Regions from separate parts of the Candidatus Symbiopectobacterium sp. NZEC127 genome, predicted to be linked through region 1. Evidence: predicted binding sites of a transcription regulator. Region 1 holds the regulator's gene; each other region holds the start of a gene.
What was found. Region 1 encodes CRP, which controls carbon source genes, mostly activating them, when cyclic AMP is high. Its sites were predicted from a motif close to ATGTGANNNNNNTCACAT; they were not measured.
Positions count from the first base shown of each region.

Region 1 (5,412 bases):
CACCGCCCGTATCCATGGTTTTCAGGATGCTGCCGACTACTATCATCAGTGCAGTGCATTGGCGTTACTGCCCACCATTCGCACCCCGACGCTGATTATCCATGCACAAGACGATCCGTTCATGACCCCCGAGGTGATCCCGGATATCACCCGTCTGCCGGCAACCATCGAATACCAACTGACGGCGCACGGCGGGCACGTCGGGTTTGTCGGCGGAACATTATTGAAACCGGAAATGTGGCTGGAACAACGCATTCCAGCCTGGTTCACGCGCTTTCTTTCGGCGGACACCGCGGAGGCAACAGCATGATGATTCCCTGGCAGCAGCTTGATAGCGATACGCTGCAAAATATTATTGAGTCCTTTGTGTTACGCGAAGGCACGGATTACGGCGAGCAGGAGCGCTCACTGGAGGAAAAAGTCCGGGATATACGCCGCCAGCTTGCCTCGGGCGAGGTGGTGCTGGTGTGGTCAGAGCTGCACGAAACGCTGAATATCATGCCGCGCACCCAGCTAAACGAAAATACGCCGTAACGTGAAAAATCACCGTTTCCTGACGCGCGGGGGGTCGTCTTGCGTCACCGTGTCTGCTATACAGTGAGATCCGTGTTACTCAAACGCCTAATCCGACGGAGTGCAACCGCATGTCGCAACAACACCCGATCATTGCCGTTACCGGCTCCAGTGGTGCAGGCACCACCACGACCAGCCTCGCGTTCAGGAAGATCTTCCAGCAGTTGCAGATAAAAGCCGCTTCACTGGAAGGCGATAGCTTTCACCGTTATACCCGGCCAGAGATGGACATGGCGATTCGCAAAGCGAAAGATTTGGGCCGCCATATCAGCTATTTTGGCCCAGAGGCCAACGATTTCAGCCTGCTTGAGCAGGCATTTATCGACTATGGCCGCAACGGCACCGGGAAAACGCGCAAATACCTGCACACCTACGATGAGGCGATTCCCTACAATCAGGTGCCCGGCACCTTTACCCCGTGGGAACCGATGCAGCATCCTACCGATATGCTGTTTTATGAGGGGTTGCACGGTGCGGTGGTCACCGATCAGTACGATGTTGCTCAGCACGTTGACCTGCTGGTCGGCGTGGTGCCTATCGTCAATCTGGAATGGATTCAAAAGCTGGTTCGCGATATCAACGAACGCGGTCACTCGCGTGAAGCCGTGATGGATTCGGTGGTGCGTTCTATGGAAGATTACATCACTTACATCACCCCGCAGTTTTCTCGTACCCATATCAACTTCCAGCGCGTACCGACTATTGATACCTCAAATCCCTTTGCGGCCAAGGCTATCCCTTCGTTGGATGAGAGCTTTGTGGTGATCCATTTCCAGGGCGTCGAAAACATTGACTATCCCTACCTGCTGGCGATGCTGCAAGGCTCGTTTATCTCACACATCAATACGTTGGTGGTGCCGGGAGGAAAAATGGGGCTGGCCATGGAACTGATCATGGCACCGTTGGTAAAACGGCTGGCAGAAGGGCGTCGCGCGGGCTGAAATAACGCATACAGCCCGCCGGAAAACTATTCGACTATGAAGAAAACGATGCGACAGCGATGATTTCGTGGCTGTGAGTGACCTTCACCGCCTTTTCTAACATTAGCGCCACTGAACAATACTTCTCCGCCGACAGCGATACCGCCCGTTCAACCACCTTATCCGTCAGTCCCACGCCCGTAACCACAAAGTGCAGGTTGATATGGGTAAACAGACGCGGCGCTTCTTCACGACGCGTGGAGGATAATTTGACTTCACACCCAGTGACCGCGTTGCGACCCTTTTGCAAAATGGACACCACATCAATGGCGCTACAGCCTCCTGCCGCCATCAACACCATCTCCATCGGACTGGGGGCTTTATCGCCAGCATTACCATCCATCAGAATCTGATGCCCTGATGACGACTCACCGAGAAAGGTCAGATCTTCGACCCATTTTACGCGCGCTTGCATCCACAACTCCTCAAATTTATTTGAAAATTACTCACTGTTATATATAAAAACCGCCGATAACTAGAGCTTAATCATGCTGAAGCGAGACAACACAAGACAGGCTCGTCAAGCTGTGTTACAAACAGGAATAGAATCCGTTCCTTCAGTTTGATACTGACGGTCAGAACGGGTCGTGACGTCGCCATACAGAAGCCAGTATATTCCCTGACGTCAGTCCGCCAACACGGAATTTTTACTACTAGCACGTTAATACGCCGTACAGGGAACTCTGACCCCTGTAATTTGCGCAGTGAATTACAACAGAGGATAACAGCGAATGGTTCTCGGCAAACCGCAGACAGACCCGACTCTTGAATGGTTCCTTTCTCATTGTCATATTCACAAGTATCCATCGAAGAGCACGCTGATTCACCAAGGTGAAAAGGCAGAAACGCTTTACTACATCGTGAAAGGCTCAGTGGCTGTGCTGATCAAGGATGAAGAAGGCAAGGAAATGATCCTCTCCTACCTCAACCAGGGGGATTTTATTGGGGAACTGGGCCTGTTCGAAGAGGGTCAGGAACGCAGCGCATGGGTGCGGGCAAAAACAGCCTGCGAAGTCGCTGAAATCTCCTATAAAAAATTCCGTCAGCTGATCCAGGTCAACCCGGATATTCTGATGCGTCTCTCCTCACAGATGGCACGTCGCCTCCAGGTGACCTCCCAGAAGGTGGGCAACCTGGCCTTCCTGGATGTCACGGGCCGTATCGCGCAGACGCTGTTGAACCTGGCGAAGCAGCCCGATGCCATGACGCACCCGGATGGGATGCAAATCAAGATCACGCGTCAGGAAATTGGTCAGATTGTTGGCTGTTCCCGCGAAACGGTAGGCCGTATTTTGAAAATGCTGGAAGATCAGAGTCTGATCTCGGCGCACGGCAAAACTATCGTGGTGTACGGCACACGCTGATATCAGCAGCACCGTTTAGACAAAAGCACGTTGCGCGCTGCGCAGCGTGCTTTTGACGAGCCAGCACTATTCCGCGTTAACCACCGTTTCAACCGCCCGCGCAAACCGCGCCATACCCTGATCGATATCTTCCAGATCAATCACCAGCGACGGCACAAAGCGAATCACGTTAGGCCCAGCCACTAGCACCATCACGCCCTGCTCCGCCGCTGCGGCAAGGAACTTGCCCGCCTGACCGTGCCATCTCGGCTTCAGTTCTGCACCAATCAGCAGGCCCATACCGCGAATCTGCTCAAAAATACCGTGCTCTTCATTAATCGCCTGAAGAATCGAGACGAAACGCTCGTGGCGCGCTTGTACACCGGAAAGAACCTGCGGGGTATTGATGGTGTCCAATGCTGCTTCAGCCACCGCACAGGCCAGCGGATTACCGCCGTAGGTGGTGCCGTGCACACCGACGGTCATCACAGAGGCGACCTCTTCGGTGGTCAGCATGGCGCTGATGGGGAAACCGCCGCCCAGCGCTTTCGCCGTGGTGAGAATATCCGGCGTCACGCCATAGTGCATATAGGTAAACAGCTTGCCGGAACGCCCCATGCCGCTTTGCACTTCATCAAACACCAGCAGTGCATGGTGCTGATCGCACAGCTCACGCACGCCTTTAAGGAATTCCGGCGTGGCCGGTGTAATGCCACCTTCGCCCTGAATCGGCTCCAGCACCACGGCGCAGGTGTGGTCATCCATCACCGCTTTCACTGCGGCCAGATCGTTGAACGGCACGTGCACGATATCGGCCGGTTTGGGCCCGAAACCATCGGCGTATTTCGCCTGCCCACCGACAGAAACGGTAAACAAAGTACGGCCATGAAACGCATTGTAGAACGCAATGATTTTGGTTTTATACGGGCTGTGGCGTTTAATCGCATAGTGACGAGCCAGCTTGAAGGCCGCTTCGTTGGCTTCCGCACCAGAGTTAACAAAGAACACGCGCTCGGCAAAGGTGGCGTCAATCAGTTTGCTGGCCAGACGCAGCGCGGGTTCGTTAGTGAAGATATTGCTGGTATGCCACAGCGTTTCGCCCTGCTGCTTTAACGCCGCCACCAGCGCCGGGTGGCAATGACCCAATGCCGTTACCGCAATCCCACCGGCAAAGTCGATATACTCGCGCCCCTGCTGATCCCATACGCGGCTACCCTTGCCTTTAACAGGCACAAATTGCGCCGGTGCGTATACGGGTAGAATCACCCTGTCATGCGTCGCCCGCGTTACCGCCTTTGAATCTGTTGTCATTTGCTTTCGTCCACACCGCTTAAAGTGAAAATATAATCACCAAATATGCATAAAAAATCAATACACAGGATTATAAAATAGCGCGTTATGACAGTCCGTTTTATCACAGCACATGCTGATAACCTCAGGTATTAAGGAAGTTCTGCAACAGTTGATGCCCTTGCTCGCTCAGAATGCTTTCAGGATGAAACTGCACCCCTTCTAACGGCAAGGTGCGATGGCGTATTCCCATGATTTCATCACGCTCACCTTCACGCTCCGTCCAGGCCGTGACGTCAAACTCGGCGGACAGAGAGGCGGGGTCGATCACCAGAGAGTGGTAGCGCGTCACGGTTAATGGCATTGCCAGCCCGCTAAAAACGCCGTTCCCGGTGTGCTGTATCAAGGACGTTTTGCCATGCATCACCTGACGTGCCCGCACCACGCGCGCACCAAATGCCTGCCCCAGCGCCTGATGGCCGAGACACACACCAAGAATGGGCAACTTGCCAGCAAAATGGCGAATCGCCGCCAGAGAAATGCCTGCGTCATCCGGCGTACAGGGACCAGGGGAGATCACCAGATGTGTCGGTGCCAGCGTTTCGATATCCGCTAGCGTCAGGACGTCGTTGCGTTTAACCAGCACCTCGGCACCCAGCTCACAAAAGTACTGGTAGAGGTTGTAGGTGAAGGAGTCGTAGTTGTCGATGAGTAGGAGCATGCGGGACGCGTCTTAAGATAGAGAGATAGGCGGTAGGCTACTGTGATTATGTGAGGTTAGGCAATGGATAACTGACTCACCTGAATCATCACCGAACAAAGTGACAGGTGTTTCCGCACCATGAGTAAAATACCGGGCAACAGATTGCCCGGTATTGATGTGTGCTGATTAGAAACGTGTCGCTATATCAGCCTCCACAGAGTGCGAGCCTGCGCGGGATTCCACGCGGGTGAGTCTGCTCGGTGCCCTTGTATACATTGATAGTTCAGCCCTTGAAACGTCACTCGGTCTCCCACTTCATACCGAGTACCCAACTGCCATTGGGGATAACCTCCCGGCGGTGGCGGTGGCGGCGGCGGCGGATCAATAGGACCACCACCTCCTCCTCCACCGCCGCCACCGCCTCCACCGCCAAAATCAACATCCAGTGCGCCATAAAAACCGGCCCCAGAGTCCGCGACCAGCCATACCGCTAAAATAATATGATGGCCCGTTCTGGGCGCTG
Region 1 covers NZ_JAGFPG010000007.1:213,605-219,016, reverse strand. The annotation lists gene J5069_RS21005 (hydrolase) at 1-310, shown strand, start outside; gene J5069_RS21000 (YheU family protein) at 307-534, shown strand; gene J5069_RS20995 (phosphoribulokinase) at 645-1,514, shown strand; gene J5069_RS20990 (OsmC family protein) at 1,549-1,968, opposite strand; gene crp (cAMP-activated global transcriptional regulator CRP) at 2,285-2,917, shown strand; gene argD (bifunctional acetylornithine/succinyldiaminopimelate transaminase) at 2,984-4,207, opposite strand; gene J5069_RS20975 (aminodeoxychorismate synthase component II) at 4,332-4,907, opposite strand; gene J5069_RS24320 (carbohydrate-binding protein) at 5,090-5,191, opposite strand; gene J5069_RS20970 (hypothetical protein) at 5,188-5,343, opposite strand; partial or broken gene J5069_RS24315 (lytic polysaccharide monooxygenase) at 5,387-5,412, opposite strand, start outside.

Region 2 (5,412 bases), on a different contig from region 1:
GCTGTAATTTTTCAACATAGTCTTCAGAACCCGGCAGGAAAACATCCCCAGTCTTGGTCAGATTAAAGCGCGTGAGAATTTGCCCTGAATCACCGTATTCAATAACCACCTTATGGCCGGTGTTTTTTTCAAACAATGCCACCACGGATTCTACCGGCTGTCTTAACCCAGCGCCGGCATACAGATGTAACTCGACCGCACAGGCCGTGTAACTTGCCATGAGCAAAGGCAGCACCATAAGGGATTTTATTAAGCGTGTAGGCATGGGGAATTCTCTTATCGTTAACATTCTTGGAAAGGGATAGCCGAACGAATAGTTAGATCCCTATATATTAGATTACATAACGACAAGCAAAATAATAGGGATTGCGAGAAAGCAAAAGTAGCAAAAAGATGATCTTAGTCACGTTAAACCTGGCATATCCCTGCGCAGGCTCTCTTTAACCTGGTGAACTCAACCCGCTTCTGCCGTCGTTTCCCGCGCGATATCCGTTTGCTTGCGTCGCAACTGCGTCAGCACCAGCAGCAGGGCGAGTAGCGCCAGCACTGCACCGGAAATGGAGACGGCACCGTAGCTTCCGCCAAGGTTTAGCACGGCGCTGCCTAACGCGGCACCCAGCGCGTTGCCGAGGTTAAACGCACCGATATTGACCGATGAGGCTAGCCCAGGCGCACCTGCTGCTTCGCGCATTACCCAGGTTTGCAATGGCGGGACCACGGCAAAAGCGGCGGTGCCCCAGACGACCAGGCCGATGGCGGCACCGGCCTTGGAGGTCGCCAGCCAGGGGAATGCCGCCATGCTGATGGCGATCAGGCTTAAAAACACCATCAGCGAGCCTGTTACCGAACGGTCTGCCAGCTTGCCACCTAACTTGGCCCCGAGGGTGAAGCCAATGCCAATCAACACCAGCATGCCAGTCACATAGCTGGGAGAAACCTGCGTAATCGATTCGAGCGAAGGGGCAATGTAGGTATAGAGCGTAAACATGGCACCAGCACCCATGACGGTGGTTGCCAGAATCACCAGCACCACGGGCTGCGTCAGTACGCGCAGTTCGGCTCGCACATTGGGCCTTTCTCCGTGGCCGCCTTTGGGCAGAAAGGCTCCCAGTGACAGCATTGCCGCAACGCCCAACAACGCGATACCCAGGAATGATTCACGCCACCCGACCACTTGCCCAAACCAGGTCGCCACGGGAACGCCGCCGATATTGGCGATGGTTAACCCCATAAACATGGCAGCAACGGCACTGGCTTGTTTCTCACGTGGAACGAGGCTGGCCGCCACAATCGAACCAATACCAAAAAATGCCCCGTGGTTTAAGCTGGTGATGATCCGTGCAATCACCAGGCTGGTGTAATTGGGGGCTATGGCGGAGGCCAGATTACCCAGGGTAAAAATTGCCATCAGCGCGATCAGCGCTCTGCGGCGCGGCCAGCGGGCGAACAGTAGCGTCATCACCGGCGCGCCCACCATCACACCGATGGCATACGCTGAAATCAGCATGCCTGCGGTGGGGATTGAAACATCCATGCCCTGAGCGATGGTCGGGAGCATGCCCATCGGGCCAAATTCGGTGGTGCCAATACCAAATGCGCCAACGGCGAGCGAGAGCAATGGCAGGGTGGAATGGGAGGGTGAAGACGTACGGCTTGTCGACATGATTTGCTTCCTAATCGTTGCGATTTGAACGCCACCAGCATTGAATCGCCCCGGAAATACAGGCATCCATCAGCGCTTGCGATTTGAACTTGGCATTCTGCCGTGATTACGCGGGGAGATAAACGTAGAAATATAAAAAACACTTTTGCGAAAAGTGGCAGACTGATAGGTAAATCACTGTCCCCTCGTCATCCCCGCCTACGCGGAAATGACCATTCTAGTGAGCTATTATCGATGAAAATGCGGGGAGGGGAATCGGGTGAAAGGTGTAGAGAGAGCTACCTACGCGTTGTTTCAGGACTCGCTGTCCCTACCGCGTTGGGTAACTCCCTCTTGGCGATGTTGTTGATTACAAAATCGCTTCGCCTTCATAGGCCTGACGGTACAGCTCAATAACTTGCTCTTTGGTGGCTTTGCGCGGGTTGGTTAATTGGCAAACGTCTTTCTTCGCATTCTCAGCCATAATGGCGAAATCTTCCGGTTTCACGCCAAGGCTCTTCAGATCGCGTGGAATGCCCACCTGTTTGCCCAAGCGTTGAATCGCGCTAATGGCTTTCAATGCAGCTTCATCTGTCGACAGGCCATCCACGGTTTCTCCCATGGCTTCGGCAATATCTCTGAAGCGGTTAAGGTTGCCGATAAGGTTGAAGGATTCGACATACGGCAGCAAAATGGCATTACACACGCCGTGCGGCAGATTATAAAAGCCGCCCAACTGATGCGCCATGGCATGGACATAGCCCAGTGATGCGTTGTTGAAAGCGATCCCCGCCAGATATTGCGCATAGGCCATATTATCTCTGGCTTTCATATATTCACCATTGGCAACGGCCTTCGGCAAATATTGGGTGATCATTTTGATGGCTTTTAAGGCGGCGGCATCCGTAAGTGGATTTGCCATGGTTGAAACATAAGCTTCAATGGCGTGGGTTAATGCATCCATCCCTGTCGCAGCTGTCAGTGACGGTGGCATCCCGACCATCAATTCCGGATCGTTAATGGAAATTTGTGGCGTAACGCGCCAGTCAACAATCGCCATTTTAACTTTGCGTTCTGTATCGGTAATAATACAAAAACGGGTAATTTCCGACGCGGTGCCCGCCGTGGTGTTAATGGCCATCAGCGGGATCATATCGTTGATCGATTTATCGACGCCTTCAAAATCGCGAATATTTCCGCCGTTAGCGGCGATAAGGCCAATCCCTTTCGCACAGTCATGCGACGAGCCGCCACCGAGAGAAACAATCGCGTTACAGTCATTTTCCCGATAAGACTTGATGCCTTCCGCAACGTTTTTATCCGTCGGGTTGGGCTCTGCACCGCCAAATATATGAACGCCAATACCTGCCTTTTTATAAATTTCAGCAACCTTATCCGCCATTCCACTTTTGGCGAGGAAGGCATCGGTGACAATAAGGATTTTTTTGGCATTTAACGTTTTTGCAAGACTACCGGCTTCCTGAACGCTGCCCTCACCAAATACATTTCGTGTGGGTAGAAAATAATATGTCGACATACAATTTCCCCTATTTATAAATGATGGCTGTCAGTATGTTCATCAGAGCTTCTGGTAATTTTGTTAAAAAATAGCCACTTAGCGCCAACATTAAGCAGCACCAGACATGGATAACAAAAGCAGAGGTTGAACATCTGTGGGCAGTGTAAGGGAATAGCGGCGATGAACTTTGATTTACATCACATTACATGCGATTGTTTTTAACAATAAGTGACATTGTTTTTACAACTAATTTGCGAGATGTTCAAAACTGACCAAGGATAAGTGTTGTACTGGGGAGCGTGAAACTGGGGGGAACAGGCGACGATGGGAGAGAATCAGTAGTCGAATAGCGCAGCTAATGAAGTACCGAGCCCCGCGGCGATGACACTGATGATTTCTAAGGTTGGGTTTCTGATACCACGTTCAATACCGCTTAAGTAAGTACGATCCAGATTACATCTACTGGCCAATGCCATCTGTGTGAGCCCTGCCTGAACGCGCAACGTTTTAATGCGTTGTCCAAAGAGCCGGGTCGTATCTCCTGTGTTCTGCATGTTGGCGCTCTCCTGTCGTTGCTACCTCTGTGATTCATCATTATAACCCACCCAAAGTAGAACGTTATCTGTGCAATCTGCATTTTTATGCATCGGATTTCTCGGACGCCAAAAGCGCGGCAAGCCGGTGGCGCGAAGTGGGGACAAGTCCTACCTGAAGCCCAAAAGGGTTGAATAGCTTGTTGATGACATCAGCGGTGTAGTTGCCTCGGTCATTTTCAACGTCGGACAGCGTTTTGCGTGATATTGAAACCAGAGTGGCGAAGGCATCTTGCTTTAGCCCTAATACGTCAGCCCGAAGCATTTTTAGCGCCTTGCCCTGTGTGATTTCACCCAGTAGCAGATGCCTGATAATGTCATTCATGGCAGATTGCCTTTCTGGTGTGCTAATTGGCTTGGCCTTTTTAGAAACTCGTTGCCGCTTTATACTTTGCACTCCGGGGGACGGTGTGTACGGCTGGGCGGTATAAGGTGTTATCGGTTCTTGCAGCGTGCGGTTTTTTTCTTTTATTCTCCTTATCGTTTCGCTCGCTGGCATCACATCACTGTTTTGATTTTTCATAGCAATCCCCATCTATCCAACTTTTGTTCTATATAGTTGAAACCGATAGACGGCAGGGTAACGATCTGTTCGGGAACCCCCCTTTGTATCAGTCTCTCTTTGAGTCCCAATAATTGTTGTGCAGTATCTTGCAATGCTTTCAGTAACGTTTCTGCTGGAACAAGATCGTTAAGCGCTTGTGCAATCCCTATAAAATTATACTCGCCCCCATTATGAGTAAAATAGTACGTTTAATCTGCATAATTTTCAATCTGTGTAACCTTTTTTACTCTTTAACTTCATTTTTGGTTCTTTATGGGTGTTTTGATACGCATTATTTTTTGAGCGACAAAGCCAACGCTCTACCCGCCCAAAAGAGACTAAAAATCAGAACATGCCCGTTGCCAGCCTCCAGCCATCAATTGCATGATGTAGCGCGTTTTGCCCGATAGCGGGTAGAGAATTAATGATTAAATAACAGGATGCTCGATGAAGCGGCTAACACTACTGACTCTGGGATGGGTACTGTCTGCACCGGCGTTTGCACAGCCACAACTGCCTGCGGTGGTTATCAAGGATGTGACCCTGGTGCCCGGCAATACGGTGCGAGTGGGCAATGCCATTAACGCCCTTTTTCGTATCTCCACGCTGGGGAGTGGCACGACGGATTTATGGCTTAATGTCGATTGCGATACCGGCCAAAAAATACACCTGTTTGCCAGTGTTACCCCTCCCGTACCAAACCGGCCAAGCGTTCGGGTCTATGGCGCGGGCTCACTGGCTCGTTATGTTCCCGGTCTGCCTTTCGAACCGGAGGCGGACAGCCCCTACAGCACCGATCCTGCTCTGGATGTGTGTCAACAAAACGTCCCCGTTCCGCAATGGGTTGCGCTGGCTGAGCCTGATACGCAGGGTAACCGGCCGTATATTGATGTGACTAACAGCGCGAGGCAGGGCGATCGGCTTCAGGTGCGTCTCGCAACGGACTATGCGCGTATTCATCAAGATGAAAAATACCTCGCGCCCTATTCGGTGAAAATAACGGATAAGGTTTTCGATTGCGCACAGGATAAGGGCCAAACCCTTAATCAGTTTGCGTTGGATAATCAGGGACGAATAACGGATAGCCAGTCTGAAGAAAATCCTGCATTCACCG
Region 2 covers NZ_JAGFPG010000002.1:176,356-181,767, forward strand. The annotation lists gene modA (molybdate ABC transporter substrate-binding protein) at 1-265, opposite strand, end outside; gene J5069_RS10905 (MFS transporter) at 455-1,663, opposite strand; gene J5069_RS10910 (iron-containing alcohol dehydrogenase) at 2,013-3,179, opposite strand; gene J5069_RS10915 (helix-turn-helix domain-containing protein) at 3,497-3,715, opposite strand; gene J5069_RS10920 (helix-turn-helix transcriptional regulator) at 3,801-4,277, opposite strand; gene J5069_RS10925 (surface-adhesin E family protein) at 4,746-5,412, shown strand, end outside.
Region 2: J5069_RS10910 (iron-containing alcohol dehydrogenase) is a predicted target of CRP. The motif match lies at 3,347-3,364, and genes of this name have one in related genera.

Region 3 (5,412 bases), on a different contig from region 1:
AAGTCAGCCTGTTTTTCAATAACAAGCTGCTGCGCGGTAACCGCACCACGAAAGCGCATGCGGATGGCTTTGATGCGTTCGCCTCCCCCAACTTCCCGACGCTGCTAGAGGCCGGTATTCATATACGCCGCCTGGTGCCGCCTCAATCGGAAACCCCCAGTGGGCCGCTGATCGTGCATCCTATTACCCCGCAACCGATCGGTGTGATTACCGTTTATCCGGGAATTTCAGCGGATGTGGTGCGTAACTTCCTGCGTCAGCCGGTCAAAGCGCTGATATTGCGCTCTTACGGTGTGGGGAATGCACCGCAAAGCCCGGCGCTGTTGGACGAACTGCGTCAGGCATCGGCGCGCGGTATCGTGGTGGTTAACCTCACCCAGTGCATTTCCGGACGGGTGAACATGGAAGGCTACGCCACCGGCAACGCGCTGGCGCAGGCCGGTGTGATCAGCGGTTTTGATATGACGGTGGAAGCCGCGCTGACTAAACTGCATTATCTGCTGAGCCAGCCTGATTTAACCCCGGATACCATTCGCCAGTTAATGCAGCAAGACCTGCGCGGCGAACTGACTCAGGACGCCTAACCCGGATGCTGGAGCTGCCATGAACCCTACCGTCCTACACCATGCAGTCATCAATCATGCCCTGCTGTTGGTCGATTTGCAGAATGATTTTTGCCCGAACGGCGCACTGCCTGTCGCACAGGGTGATGTCACCATTGAGGTTGCCAACGTGGCGATAGCGGCGGCACAGAAGGCCGGGATGCCCATCATTGCCAGCCAGGATTGGCACCCGGCCCATCATCTGAGCTTCGCCAGCAATCATCCGGACGCTGTCGTGGGTGAGTGTGGTGAACTGGCAGGATTAGCGCAGATCTGGTGGCCAGTGCACTGCGTACAGGGTACGCGAGGTGCGGAGTTCCACCCGCGCCTTCATCATCAGGCGTTTGATGCGGTGATACAAAAAGGCACTCAGCCTGACATTGACAGCTACAGCGCTTTTTTCGACAACGGCAAACGCGCCACCACCGCACTGGATAACCTGTTGCGCCAACGCGGCATCACACGGTTGACCATCATGGGGCTGGCAACGGATTACTGCGTAAAATTTACCGTGCTCGATGCGCTGGCACTCGGGTATGAGGTGCAGATCGTTGAAGAGGGCTGCCGCGGTGTGAATCTCCAACCGGACGACAGCGAGGCTGCCCTGGTAGACATGGTGGCTCGCGGAGCGCGCCGCATTTGCCTGGCCGACTTTATCGCAACATCAGCAAATGACTCCGCATAATACTGCGCCCCTGTGCATTCAGGGGCTCGGCTACTGCCGTTCTCGCTGAATCAAGTTGTCGAACGCAAACGCCTGCTTCAGCTCTTGCTTGCTTTTCATCACCAACTCACCGTCGGTATTGATGGTCATGTGCTCCGCATCAACATTATGGCGCGACTGCCACAGCATCACCATTTGCAGGCAATTTTCTTTTTGCTCCGCTGTCAGCGGCACGCCATCAGGCCATTTGCCCAGTTCCACGGCGGTTGCCAGGCGTTGGTAGATATCCGGCGTCAGCGCCGTCACAACCTCATCAAGCTGTTTGTCGAGCATCGTGATTGCCATCCTGTCATTGCTATTTTTGAACAAAACCCAGCAAGCTGAAACGTTTTAGCTACAAGTATCACCGTGAAACGTCAGCCATCCACTTTCCCACCGTCGGTGCCATCGATAAAACTTAACGAGGCCGAGTTGACGCAGTAACGCTCACCGGTAGTTTGCGGGCCGTCGGGGAACACGTGCCCCAAGTGCGCATCGCATTTACCGCAGCGAATTTCAATACGCTGCATGTTATGAGAAAAATCTTCCAGATAGCGAATTGCCCCCTTCGCCACAGGCCGGTCAAAGCTGGGCCAACCGCATCCAGAGTCATATTTGTTGTCGGAATAAAACAGCGCGCTTTGGCAACACAGGCAGTGATACACCCCGGTGCGTTTATTATGCAACAGTTTGCCTGAATAGGCGGGTTCCGTGCCACGTTGCTGTGTCACGTACTGTTGCATCTCCGTCAAGGTTCCCTTGTCTGCTGGTGCAGACGTTGAAGCTGGCTTATCCATGATTGTCTCGTCATCATTTCTGTTTGGCATGGCTAAGTTTAACAAGAATTAACATCCTCATAACGTTTTTTCCGACTAAAATGGGGAGTAACCACGCAACGCCCCAGCAATTGTGATACTCATCACATTTATCGGGCCTGCGGGCTTTATATTGGTGCAAACGCTCCCATTTAAGGGAAAGATGTTCCTAAGTTTCATTACGGCGCTTTTTCGTGCAACCGTTGCGCATCAGATTTGACTTGCCGCAACTATTGACACGATTCCGCTTGACGCTCAGCAAGGTTTTTGTAATTTTACAACCAACCTTTATTCACTAACCATTATTCACAAACCATAGCTGGTGGAATATATGACTATCAAAGTAGGTATCAACGGTTTTGGCCGCATCGGCCGTATTGTTTTCCGTGCTGCTCAGAATCGTTCTGACATCGAGATCGTTGCAATCAACGACCTGTTGGACGCTGACTACATGGCTTACATGCTGAAATACGACTCAACTCACGGCCGTTTTGACGGCACCGTTGAAGTGAAAGACGGTCAGCTGATTGTTAACGGCAAAAAAATCCGCGTTACCGCAGAAAGAGATCCGGCTAACCTGAAGTGGGACGAAGTTGGCGTTGAAGTGGTTGCAGAAGCGACCGGTATCTTCCTGACTGACGAAACTGCACGTAAGCACATCACCGCTGGCGCGAAAAAAGTGGTTCTGACTGGCCCGTCCAAAGACAACACCCCGATGTTCGTTCGTGGTGCCAACTTTGACAAATATGCCGGACAAGATATCGTTTCCAACGCATCTTGCACCACTAACTGCCTGGCACCGCTGGCAAAAGTGATCAACGACAACTTCGGCATCATCGAAGGTCTGATGACCACTGTTCACGCCACCACCGCTACTCAGAAAACCGTTGATGGCCCGTCTCACAAAGACTGGCGCGGCGGCCGCGGCGCATCCCAGAACATCATCCCGTCCTCTACGGGCGCAGCCAAGGCTGTAGGTAAAGTTCTGCCAGAACTGAACGGCAAACTGACCGGTATGGCGTTCCGCGTTCCGACCCCGAACGTTTCTGTGGTTGACCTGACTGTTCGTCTGGAAAAAGCAGCCAGTTACGAAGAAATCAAGAAAGCCATCAAAGCCGCTGCTGAAGGCGAGCTGAAAGGCGTTCTGGGTTATGTTGAAGATGACGTGGTTTCCACCGATTTCAACGGCGAAATTCTGACGTCTGTGTTCGATGCCAAAGCCGGTATCGCGCTGAACGACAACTTTGTGAAACTGGTTTCCTGGTATGACAACGAAACCGGCTACTCCAACAAAGTACTGGACCTGATCGCCCACATCTCCAAATAAGGCGACGGTGCGATAAGCGATGCAAGGGGCGACGTAATGTCGCCCTTTTTATTAGCTGCGTTCCGCCATGATGCAACACGAAATACAAATAAAACAAGGTAACATCATGAACGATAAAATTTTTTCACTTCCCATCAAATCTGAAATTTCGTCCACGCTCAGTCAACGCCAGATCGACCAACTGCCGGTTATTGTCGTTGACCATCCGCAGGTACGCGCTGCCGTCACGCTGCAAGGTGCGCATCTGCTGCACTGGCAGCCGCAAGGTGAAACGCCAGTCCTGTGGTTGAGTGACAACTCGCCGTTCGCTGAAGGTGTCGCCATTCGTGGCGGTGTGCCGATCTGCTTCCCGTGGTTTGGTCCGTTTGCAGAACCTAACCACGGTTTTGCCCGTCTGCTGCCATGGGAATTCACCGCGCACCGTGAAGATGCTGACGGCGTTGAGTTGACCTTCACCCTGCGCGATACGCCAGAGACGTTGGCAAGCTGGCCGCACGCTTTCACGCTGACCGCGCGCTACAAGCTCGGCAAAACCTGCACTATCGAGTTAGAAGCGCAAGGCGATTACAGCATCACCAGCGCCCTGCACACCTACTTCCAGATTGGTGACATCGACCATATCCGCGTCAGCGGTTTGGGCGATACCTTTATCGATAAGGTCAATCAAGGCAAGTTGACGACGCAAGGTGGCGATCTGACGTTCACTGAGCGCACCGATCGCATCTATACCCATCCGCAAGCAGTGAGCAGCATCGTGGACCCGACGCTGAAACGCACTATCGACGTGCACCACACGCACCACAGCGATGCGGTTGCCTGGAACCCGGCGGCGGAACTGTCTAAAACCATCGCCGACATGCCGGATGACGGTTACAAGACCTTTGTCTGCGTGGAAACCGCACGCGTGACCCAGCCGTTTGTTGCCACGCCAGCCGCACCTGCGCGTTTGACCACGGTGATTAGCGTAAAACGTTGATCAACGGCACGGGTTTATAGCGATAAACCCAAAACCGCCGCTCGCAGGCCTGCGGGCGGCGCTAACCGCGTAGTGTGAGCCCAGTCATCTCTCATCGCCCTATCCCGCTACACAACATCCAACGGTTGTTTACTTGTCGGTGCGGGAAAAGCGGCATCCAGCGCAGCGATATCACCACTATCCAATACCAGCGTGAGCGCGCGCGCGTTTTCTTCAACGTGGGCCACCGAACTCGCTTTCGGAATGGCCACCACGCCGGGTTGTCGCAATACCCATGCCAGCATGATTTGTGCGGGCGTTATCTGGTATTTGTCTGCCATGCGCGTAACCACCGGGTGAGAAAACAGATTGCGGCGCAGCGTACCCGCTTGCGCTAACGGACAGTAGGCCATCACTGGCATCGCACGCGCCTGACACCAGGGCAGCAGATCAAACTCAATGCCGCGCGAGGCAACGTGATAAAGCACCTGATTGGTCATGCAGTGCTCACCGCCCGACAAGGACCAGAGTTCGTTCATATCCTCCACATCCAGGTTGGATACGCCCCACTGACGAATCTTGCCCGCCTGTTGCAGCGCTTCCATCGCGTTGATGGTCTCTTCCAATGGGATACCGCCGCGCCAGTGCAGCAGGTATAAATCCAGCACATCGGTTTGCAGGCGTTTCAAGCTGCGCTCACAGGCTTCAATCGCGCGCGTGCCACCCGCATTGTGGGGATAGACTTTGGAGACCAGAAACGCCTCGTCGCGCCGTCCGCGCAGTGCGGCACCCACCACGCTCTCTGCTCTCCCATCGGCGTACATTTCTGCGGTATCGATAAGCCGGAGCCCGAGATCGAGCCCGGCCTGCAAGGCCTTTATTTCACGCGCTTTCTCACTGGCCGCTTCTCCCATAAACCACGTGCCCTGCCCGATAGCGGGCAGACTTGAACCGTCAGGAAATCGAATCTGTCGGGTTGTCATCGCTATCCTCCTTGCATCCCGTTGAAC
Region 3 covers NZ_JAGFPG010000001.1:797,372-802,783, reverse strand. The annotation lists gene ansA (asparaginase) at 1-584, shown strand, start outside; gene pncA (bifunctional nicotinamidase/pyrazinamidase) at 634-1,287, shown strand; gene J5069_RS03850 (YeaC family protein) at 1,318-1,611, opposite strand; gene msrB (peptide-methionine (R)-S-oxide reductase MsrB) at 1,683-2,102, opposite strand; gene gapA (glyceraldehyde-3-phosphate dehydrogenase) at 2,452-3,447, shown strand; gene J5069_RS03835 (D-hexose-6-phosphate mutarotase) at 3,554-4,423, shown strand; gene J5069_RS03830 (aldo/keto reductase) at 4,531-5,385, opposite strand.
Region 3: msrB (peptide-methionine (R)-S-oxide reductase MsrB) is a predicted target of CRP. The motif match lies at 2,213-2,230, and genes of this name have one in related genera.

Region 4 (5,412 bases), on a different contig from region 1:
TGGATCGCCGCAACCAGAGGAAACGGCAAGTCGCCAAAAGCGGCAAAGGTTTCCTGCCCTTGCCGCGCCAGCGCTTCCGCCTCTTCCGCCTGTGTGCAGGCATCAAGCATGGTGATATCCGCCCCCACAATAAACGAGTCAGGTTTGCCCGATATTAAAATGACGCCACGCAGCGCCGCATGTTGCTGCGCCTGATGCAGCACCGTTTGTACTTGTTCCGCAAAGGCGCTTTTCAGGGTGTTCATCTTCTCGCCCGGCACGTCCATGGCGATCACAGCAATATTGTCTGGCCGAACGTACAGCGAAAACGCCGAGGGAGCTGTCTCTACCTCGCTCGGTGCTTGCTCGATAGCGTGCACTTGTTTCATGGTGTGACCTCCAGAACCATTGCCGCCCCCAGTCCCCCCGCCGCACAGGCGGTAACCAGCCCAAACCCGCCGCCGCGCCGTTGTAACTCATGCAGGGTCTGCGTAATCATTCTGGCCCCCGTGGCCGCAAACGGATGACCGTAAGCAATCGAACCGCCCAGCACGTTGAATTTGTCCATGTCCACGTCTCCCAATGCCGAGGTACGCCCCAGCTTATCCCGTGCAAAATCAGCGCTGGCGAACAGTTTGACGTTGGCCAGCGTCTGCGCCGCAAAAGCTTCATGCATATCGATAAGCGTAAGATCGCCAAGGCTAAGACCCGCACGATCCAACGCCAGCGGCGTGGCATACGCCGGTCCCAACAGCATATCGTGCTGAACACCAATGGCAGTGAAAGCATAGCTTTTCAGGTAGCCCAGCGGCGTTAACCCGAGGCTGCGCGCTTTTCCTTCACTCATTAAGAGTACAGCGGCCGCACCGTCGGTAAGGGGAGAGCTGTTGGCCGCGGTGACAGAACCGTGCAGGCGATCAAACGCGGGCGACAAACGGGCGTAATGCTCCAGCGTAGAATCATGACGCACGTTGTTATCTTCTTTGAGCGTTTGACGGTATGGCGGTACGTAAGCGGTCATCACCTCTTGATGCAGCACACCTTGTTGCCAGGTTTTCGCCGCCAGCCGGTGCGAACGATGAGCAAAAGCATCCTGGTCGGCGCGAGAAATGCCGTAGGTTTTTGCCATCTGTTCTGCGGTATCACCCATACGCAGCCCGGTGGAGTACTCCGCCACGGGCGGCGAGACCGGCACCAGATCGCGCGGACGCAAGCGTGACAGCAGTTTGAGCCGTTGCCCCAACGTGCGGGCCTTGCTGAGATCCAGCAGCGTCATCGCCAGATTTTTGGTTACACCGATCGGCGGCAATGAGAACGTATCAGCCCCGCCCGCAATTCCCACCTGCGCGGTGCCCGCCATAATGCTTTCGGCCACGTTGACCACGGACTGAAAGCTGGTGGCACAGGCACGGGAAACCGTGTAGGCATCGGTATGCACACACATTCCGGTGCCCAGCACAATTTCGCGCGCGATATTGGGCGCAGCCGGCATTTGTACTACCTGACCAAACACCAACAGATCGACCCACTTGGGATCGATGCCATACCGGATCAGCAGTTCGCTCACCACCATTTTGCCCAAATCCATGGCGGGAATACCGCGATACGCGGTCGCTTGACGAGCAAAAGGCGTGCGCAATCCACTGACGATCGCGACCCGTTCGCCGCTCCGGGTTATCAGGGGTAACACCTCGCTCATAAACACTCCTGTAAACAGAGAATTAAGTATATGTTCTAACAGGTCAGACCTGAATAGAGTGTTAACCAGAGCATTACATTAAGCAAACCTGTTCACTACAAAATGCGAGCGCACGCTCTCTGCAAGAGGAGGTGGAATCTAAAAGGGGATGGCAAGACGAAGAGTGGGTAGAGAAAACGGGGACGAACACAACGTGCGGCGCGCTGCACCGCACGTTATCACCGGGATGCTTAACGCAGTCCCAGTTGGAAAATCAGCGTTTCAGCCTGGCAGCTGAACGTGAAATCGATATCCAGTTGTACGCCGCCGTTCACGTCAGCAAAGCGACTGTCGATCTGGCACGGCTCAGATTCTACTGCACGGGCTTTTTCCGTTAGCGCCGCCAGCGTGGCCTGCGCAGCAGCACGGTCAGCAAATACTTTGCTGTAGGATGCCGTACAGTCAGTGTTGTCCATTACAGTACCGACATCTACGCAGCAGCAAGCGGCGGTTTCTTCAGCAGAACATTTATTTATCGCGTTTGTCATGATGCTTTTCCTCTACGGGTAACGAACTGCCCGGGCAGATTTGATCCGGTTCAAAAATATCACTTTTCCCGCTATTTTACTCAGCAGGCTCGCCAAGCACTAGGACTTACTGCACGTAAGGGCATTTAGTGATCAAGCTCACATCGTTTTGTTATTATTAGGTAAATTAACGCACCTTAGACCGCGAATTTCTTAACGAATGTGTTAACTGGATCTGGTTTTTACATCAATCTGGAAATATTTCGAACACAAACTTGCAACATTTCCATACTCCCCACTTATACTTTCGCCAACTGGTCTGATTTGTCAGTCCACCTGCGCCCCCTACAATGCGCGTCCCTTGTTACGGTATGTAACAAAGTCAAATAACAAGTACACGATGAGGTTTTGGTCATGAGCCAGAAAAACCTGTTTAAACACTCCGCAGTAGCGATAGCAGTGGCACTGGTTTCAGCACAAGTTTCCGCCGCAGGCTTCCAACTCAATGAATACTCTTCATCCGGGTTGGGGCGTGCGTTTTCTGGCGAAGGTGCCGTGGCCGATAATGCGACATCCGGCAGCCGCAACCCCGCCACCATGACAATGTTCGATCGCACCACGGTTTCTGGTGGTGTGACGTATATTAATCCGGATATTGATATTACGGGGCGTAGCACTCGAGCTCCAACCTATAACGATGCTAGTGCAAAAAATATCGCGCCGCACGCCTGGGTGCCAAACATGCACATTATCATGCCGTTAAATGACCAGTGGGCGATCGGTGCATCAGCTACCACCAACTATGGGCTGGCGACGGAGTTTGATAACAACTTTACTGCCGGCTCCATCGGTGGCAAGACTGACTTGCTGACGTCTAACCTGAACCTGAGCGCAGCCTATCGCCTGAATCAACACTTTAGCTTTGGTTTGGGCGTCAATGCCGTATATGCCGATGCCACGATTGTGCGTCATCTTGGTGAAGCATCCGCAAGTGTCCCAACGACTAGTCCATCCACTGAGGCTGCGCGTTTGGAAGGCAAAGAGTGGGGCTATGGTTGGAACGCAGGTATCCTCTATGAAGTGGATAAAAATAACCGTTTTGGTCTGACTTACCGTTCTAAAGTCGATATCGACTTTAAAGGCGATTACAGTAACCAACTTCCTACATTCGCGCCGGGCGGGCTTAACGGTGCAACCATTCCAGGTAAGTTAACATTAAACCTGCCTGAAATGTGGGAAATCTCCGCTTACCACCGAGTCGCCCCGCAATGGGCGGTGCATTACAGCATGGCGCTGACCAGTTGGAGCACCTTTAAAGAGCTAAGAGCAACCGATAATGCTGGTGACCCGCTGTTTGAGAAACAAGAAGGTTTCCGCGACGCCTACCGCCTGGCTATCGGCACCACCTATTATCATGACGATAACTGGACCTTCCGTACCGGTATCGCCTTCGATGACAGCCCGGTTCCTGCCGATAAACGTTCCATTTCCATTCCCGATCAGGATCGCTTCTGGTTAAGCGCGGGTACTACCTATGCGTTTAATAAAGATATGTCCGTGGACGTTGGCGTATCCTATATGCACGGCAAGAGCGTGAATATTACCGAACACGCTCCTGCAAGATTGGGCGGTACCGAGTACAACTTTAGTTCCAAAGGCCGCGCCTGGCTCTACGGCGTTAACCTGAACTACACCTTCTAATCACGACTCGTGATCGATAAAAAAGGCCGCTAATGCGGCCTTTCTTTTTGATCAAAGTAACGCAACGCTCGCAGTTTACTCCGGCTTCACTTCAATGTAGTTCAGGTGCAGCGTGTCACTGGTGTAACGGCGGATCTGGTTGGTGAGATCGATATCGCCATCCAGTTTCTTACCGTAAGACGGCACGATCGCTTTCAGTTTGCCCTGCCATTCTGGCGTTGCCACCTGCTGCTTAAACACTTTCTCCAGCAGACTCAGCATGATCGGTGCAGCGGTTGACGCCCCCGGAGAAGCGCCCAGCAGCGCGGCAATGGTGCCATCCTGCGAGCTGACGATCTCGGTGCCCAACTTCAGCACACCGCCTTTATCCGCATCTTTCTTGATAACCTGAACGCGCTGTCCGGCAACCGCCAAGCGCCAGTCTTCCTTTTTCGCCTCGGGGAAATACTCTTTCAGTGTCGCGAAACGATCGTCATCATCCATCATCACCTGTCCAATCAGGTATTTGACCAGATCGAAATTATCCAGCCCGACATGCGTCATCGGCATCAGGTTTGACAGCGTGACAGAGCCCGGTAAATCCCACAGTGAACCATTTTTCAGGAACTTGCTGGAGAACGTGGCAAAAGGACCAAACAGCAGCGCAGGTTTACCGTTAAAGATACGCGTATCCAGGTGCGGCACGGACATCGGCGGTGCGCCCACGGAGGCTTTGCCATACACTTTTGCCATATGGCGTTTTACGATGTCAGGATTGTCGGTGACTAGAAACTCGCCGCCCACCGGGAAACCACCATAGAGATCCGCTTCGGGAATACCGGATTTTTGCAATAACGGCAGCGCCGCCCCGCCCGCGCCAATAAAGACAAACTTGGCATTGATGGCATGCTCTTTTTCGCCGTCCTTCAAATCCGCGTAGGTAATGCTCCAGGTGTGGTCCGCATTACGCTTTATCTCGCGTACTTCAGCATTCAGGCGCAGTGAGAAGTTGTTTTTGGTCTGTAATCCGGAAACCAGCTGGCGCGTGATTTCACCGTAATTGACATCGGTGCCAATCGGCATGCGCGTGGCTGCCACTTTCTGCGCCGGATCGCGCCCTTCCATCACCAACGGTGCCCAGGATTGGATCGTGGCGTGATCGTCGCTGAACTCCATGCCACGGAACAACGTACTGTGCTGCAACGCCTTATAACGCTGATTCAGGAAGGCGGTATTCTCATCACCCCAGACAAAGCTGATGTGCGGCACGCTGTTGATAAACAGATTCGGATCGTGCAGAACGCCATTCTTGACTTGGTAAGACCAGAATTGACGCGAAATCTCGAACGCTTCGCTGATCTCAACCGCTTTACTGATATCAACGGAGCCGTCGGCTTTTTCTGGCGTGTAGTTCAGTTCCATAAAGGCCGAGTGGCCAGTGCCCGCGTTATTCCAGCCGTTGGAGCTTTCTTCGGCAACCTTATCCAGACGTTCAACCATGGTGATTGACCAGTCGGGTTGCAGTTCCTGAAGATAAGTCCCAAGAGT
Region 4 covers NZ_JAGFPG010000001.1:1,842,905-1,848,316, forward strand. The annotation lists gene fadJ (fatty acid oxidation complex subunit alpha FadJ) at 1-368, opposite strand, end outside; gene fadI (acetyl-CoA C-acyltransferase FadI) at 365-1,678, opposite strand; gene J5069_RS08535 (YfcZ/YiiS family protein) at 1,909-2,205, opposite strand; gene fadL (long-chain fatty acid transporter FadL) at 2,599-3,885, shown strand; gene mqo (malate dehydrogenase (quinone)) at 3,961-5,412, opposite strand, start outside.
Region 4: J5069_RS08535 (YfcZ/YiiS family protein) is a predicted target of CRP. The motif match lies at 2,332-2,349, and genes of this name have one in related genera.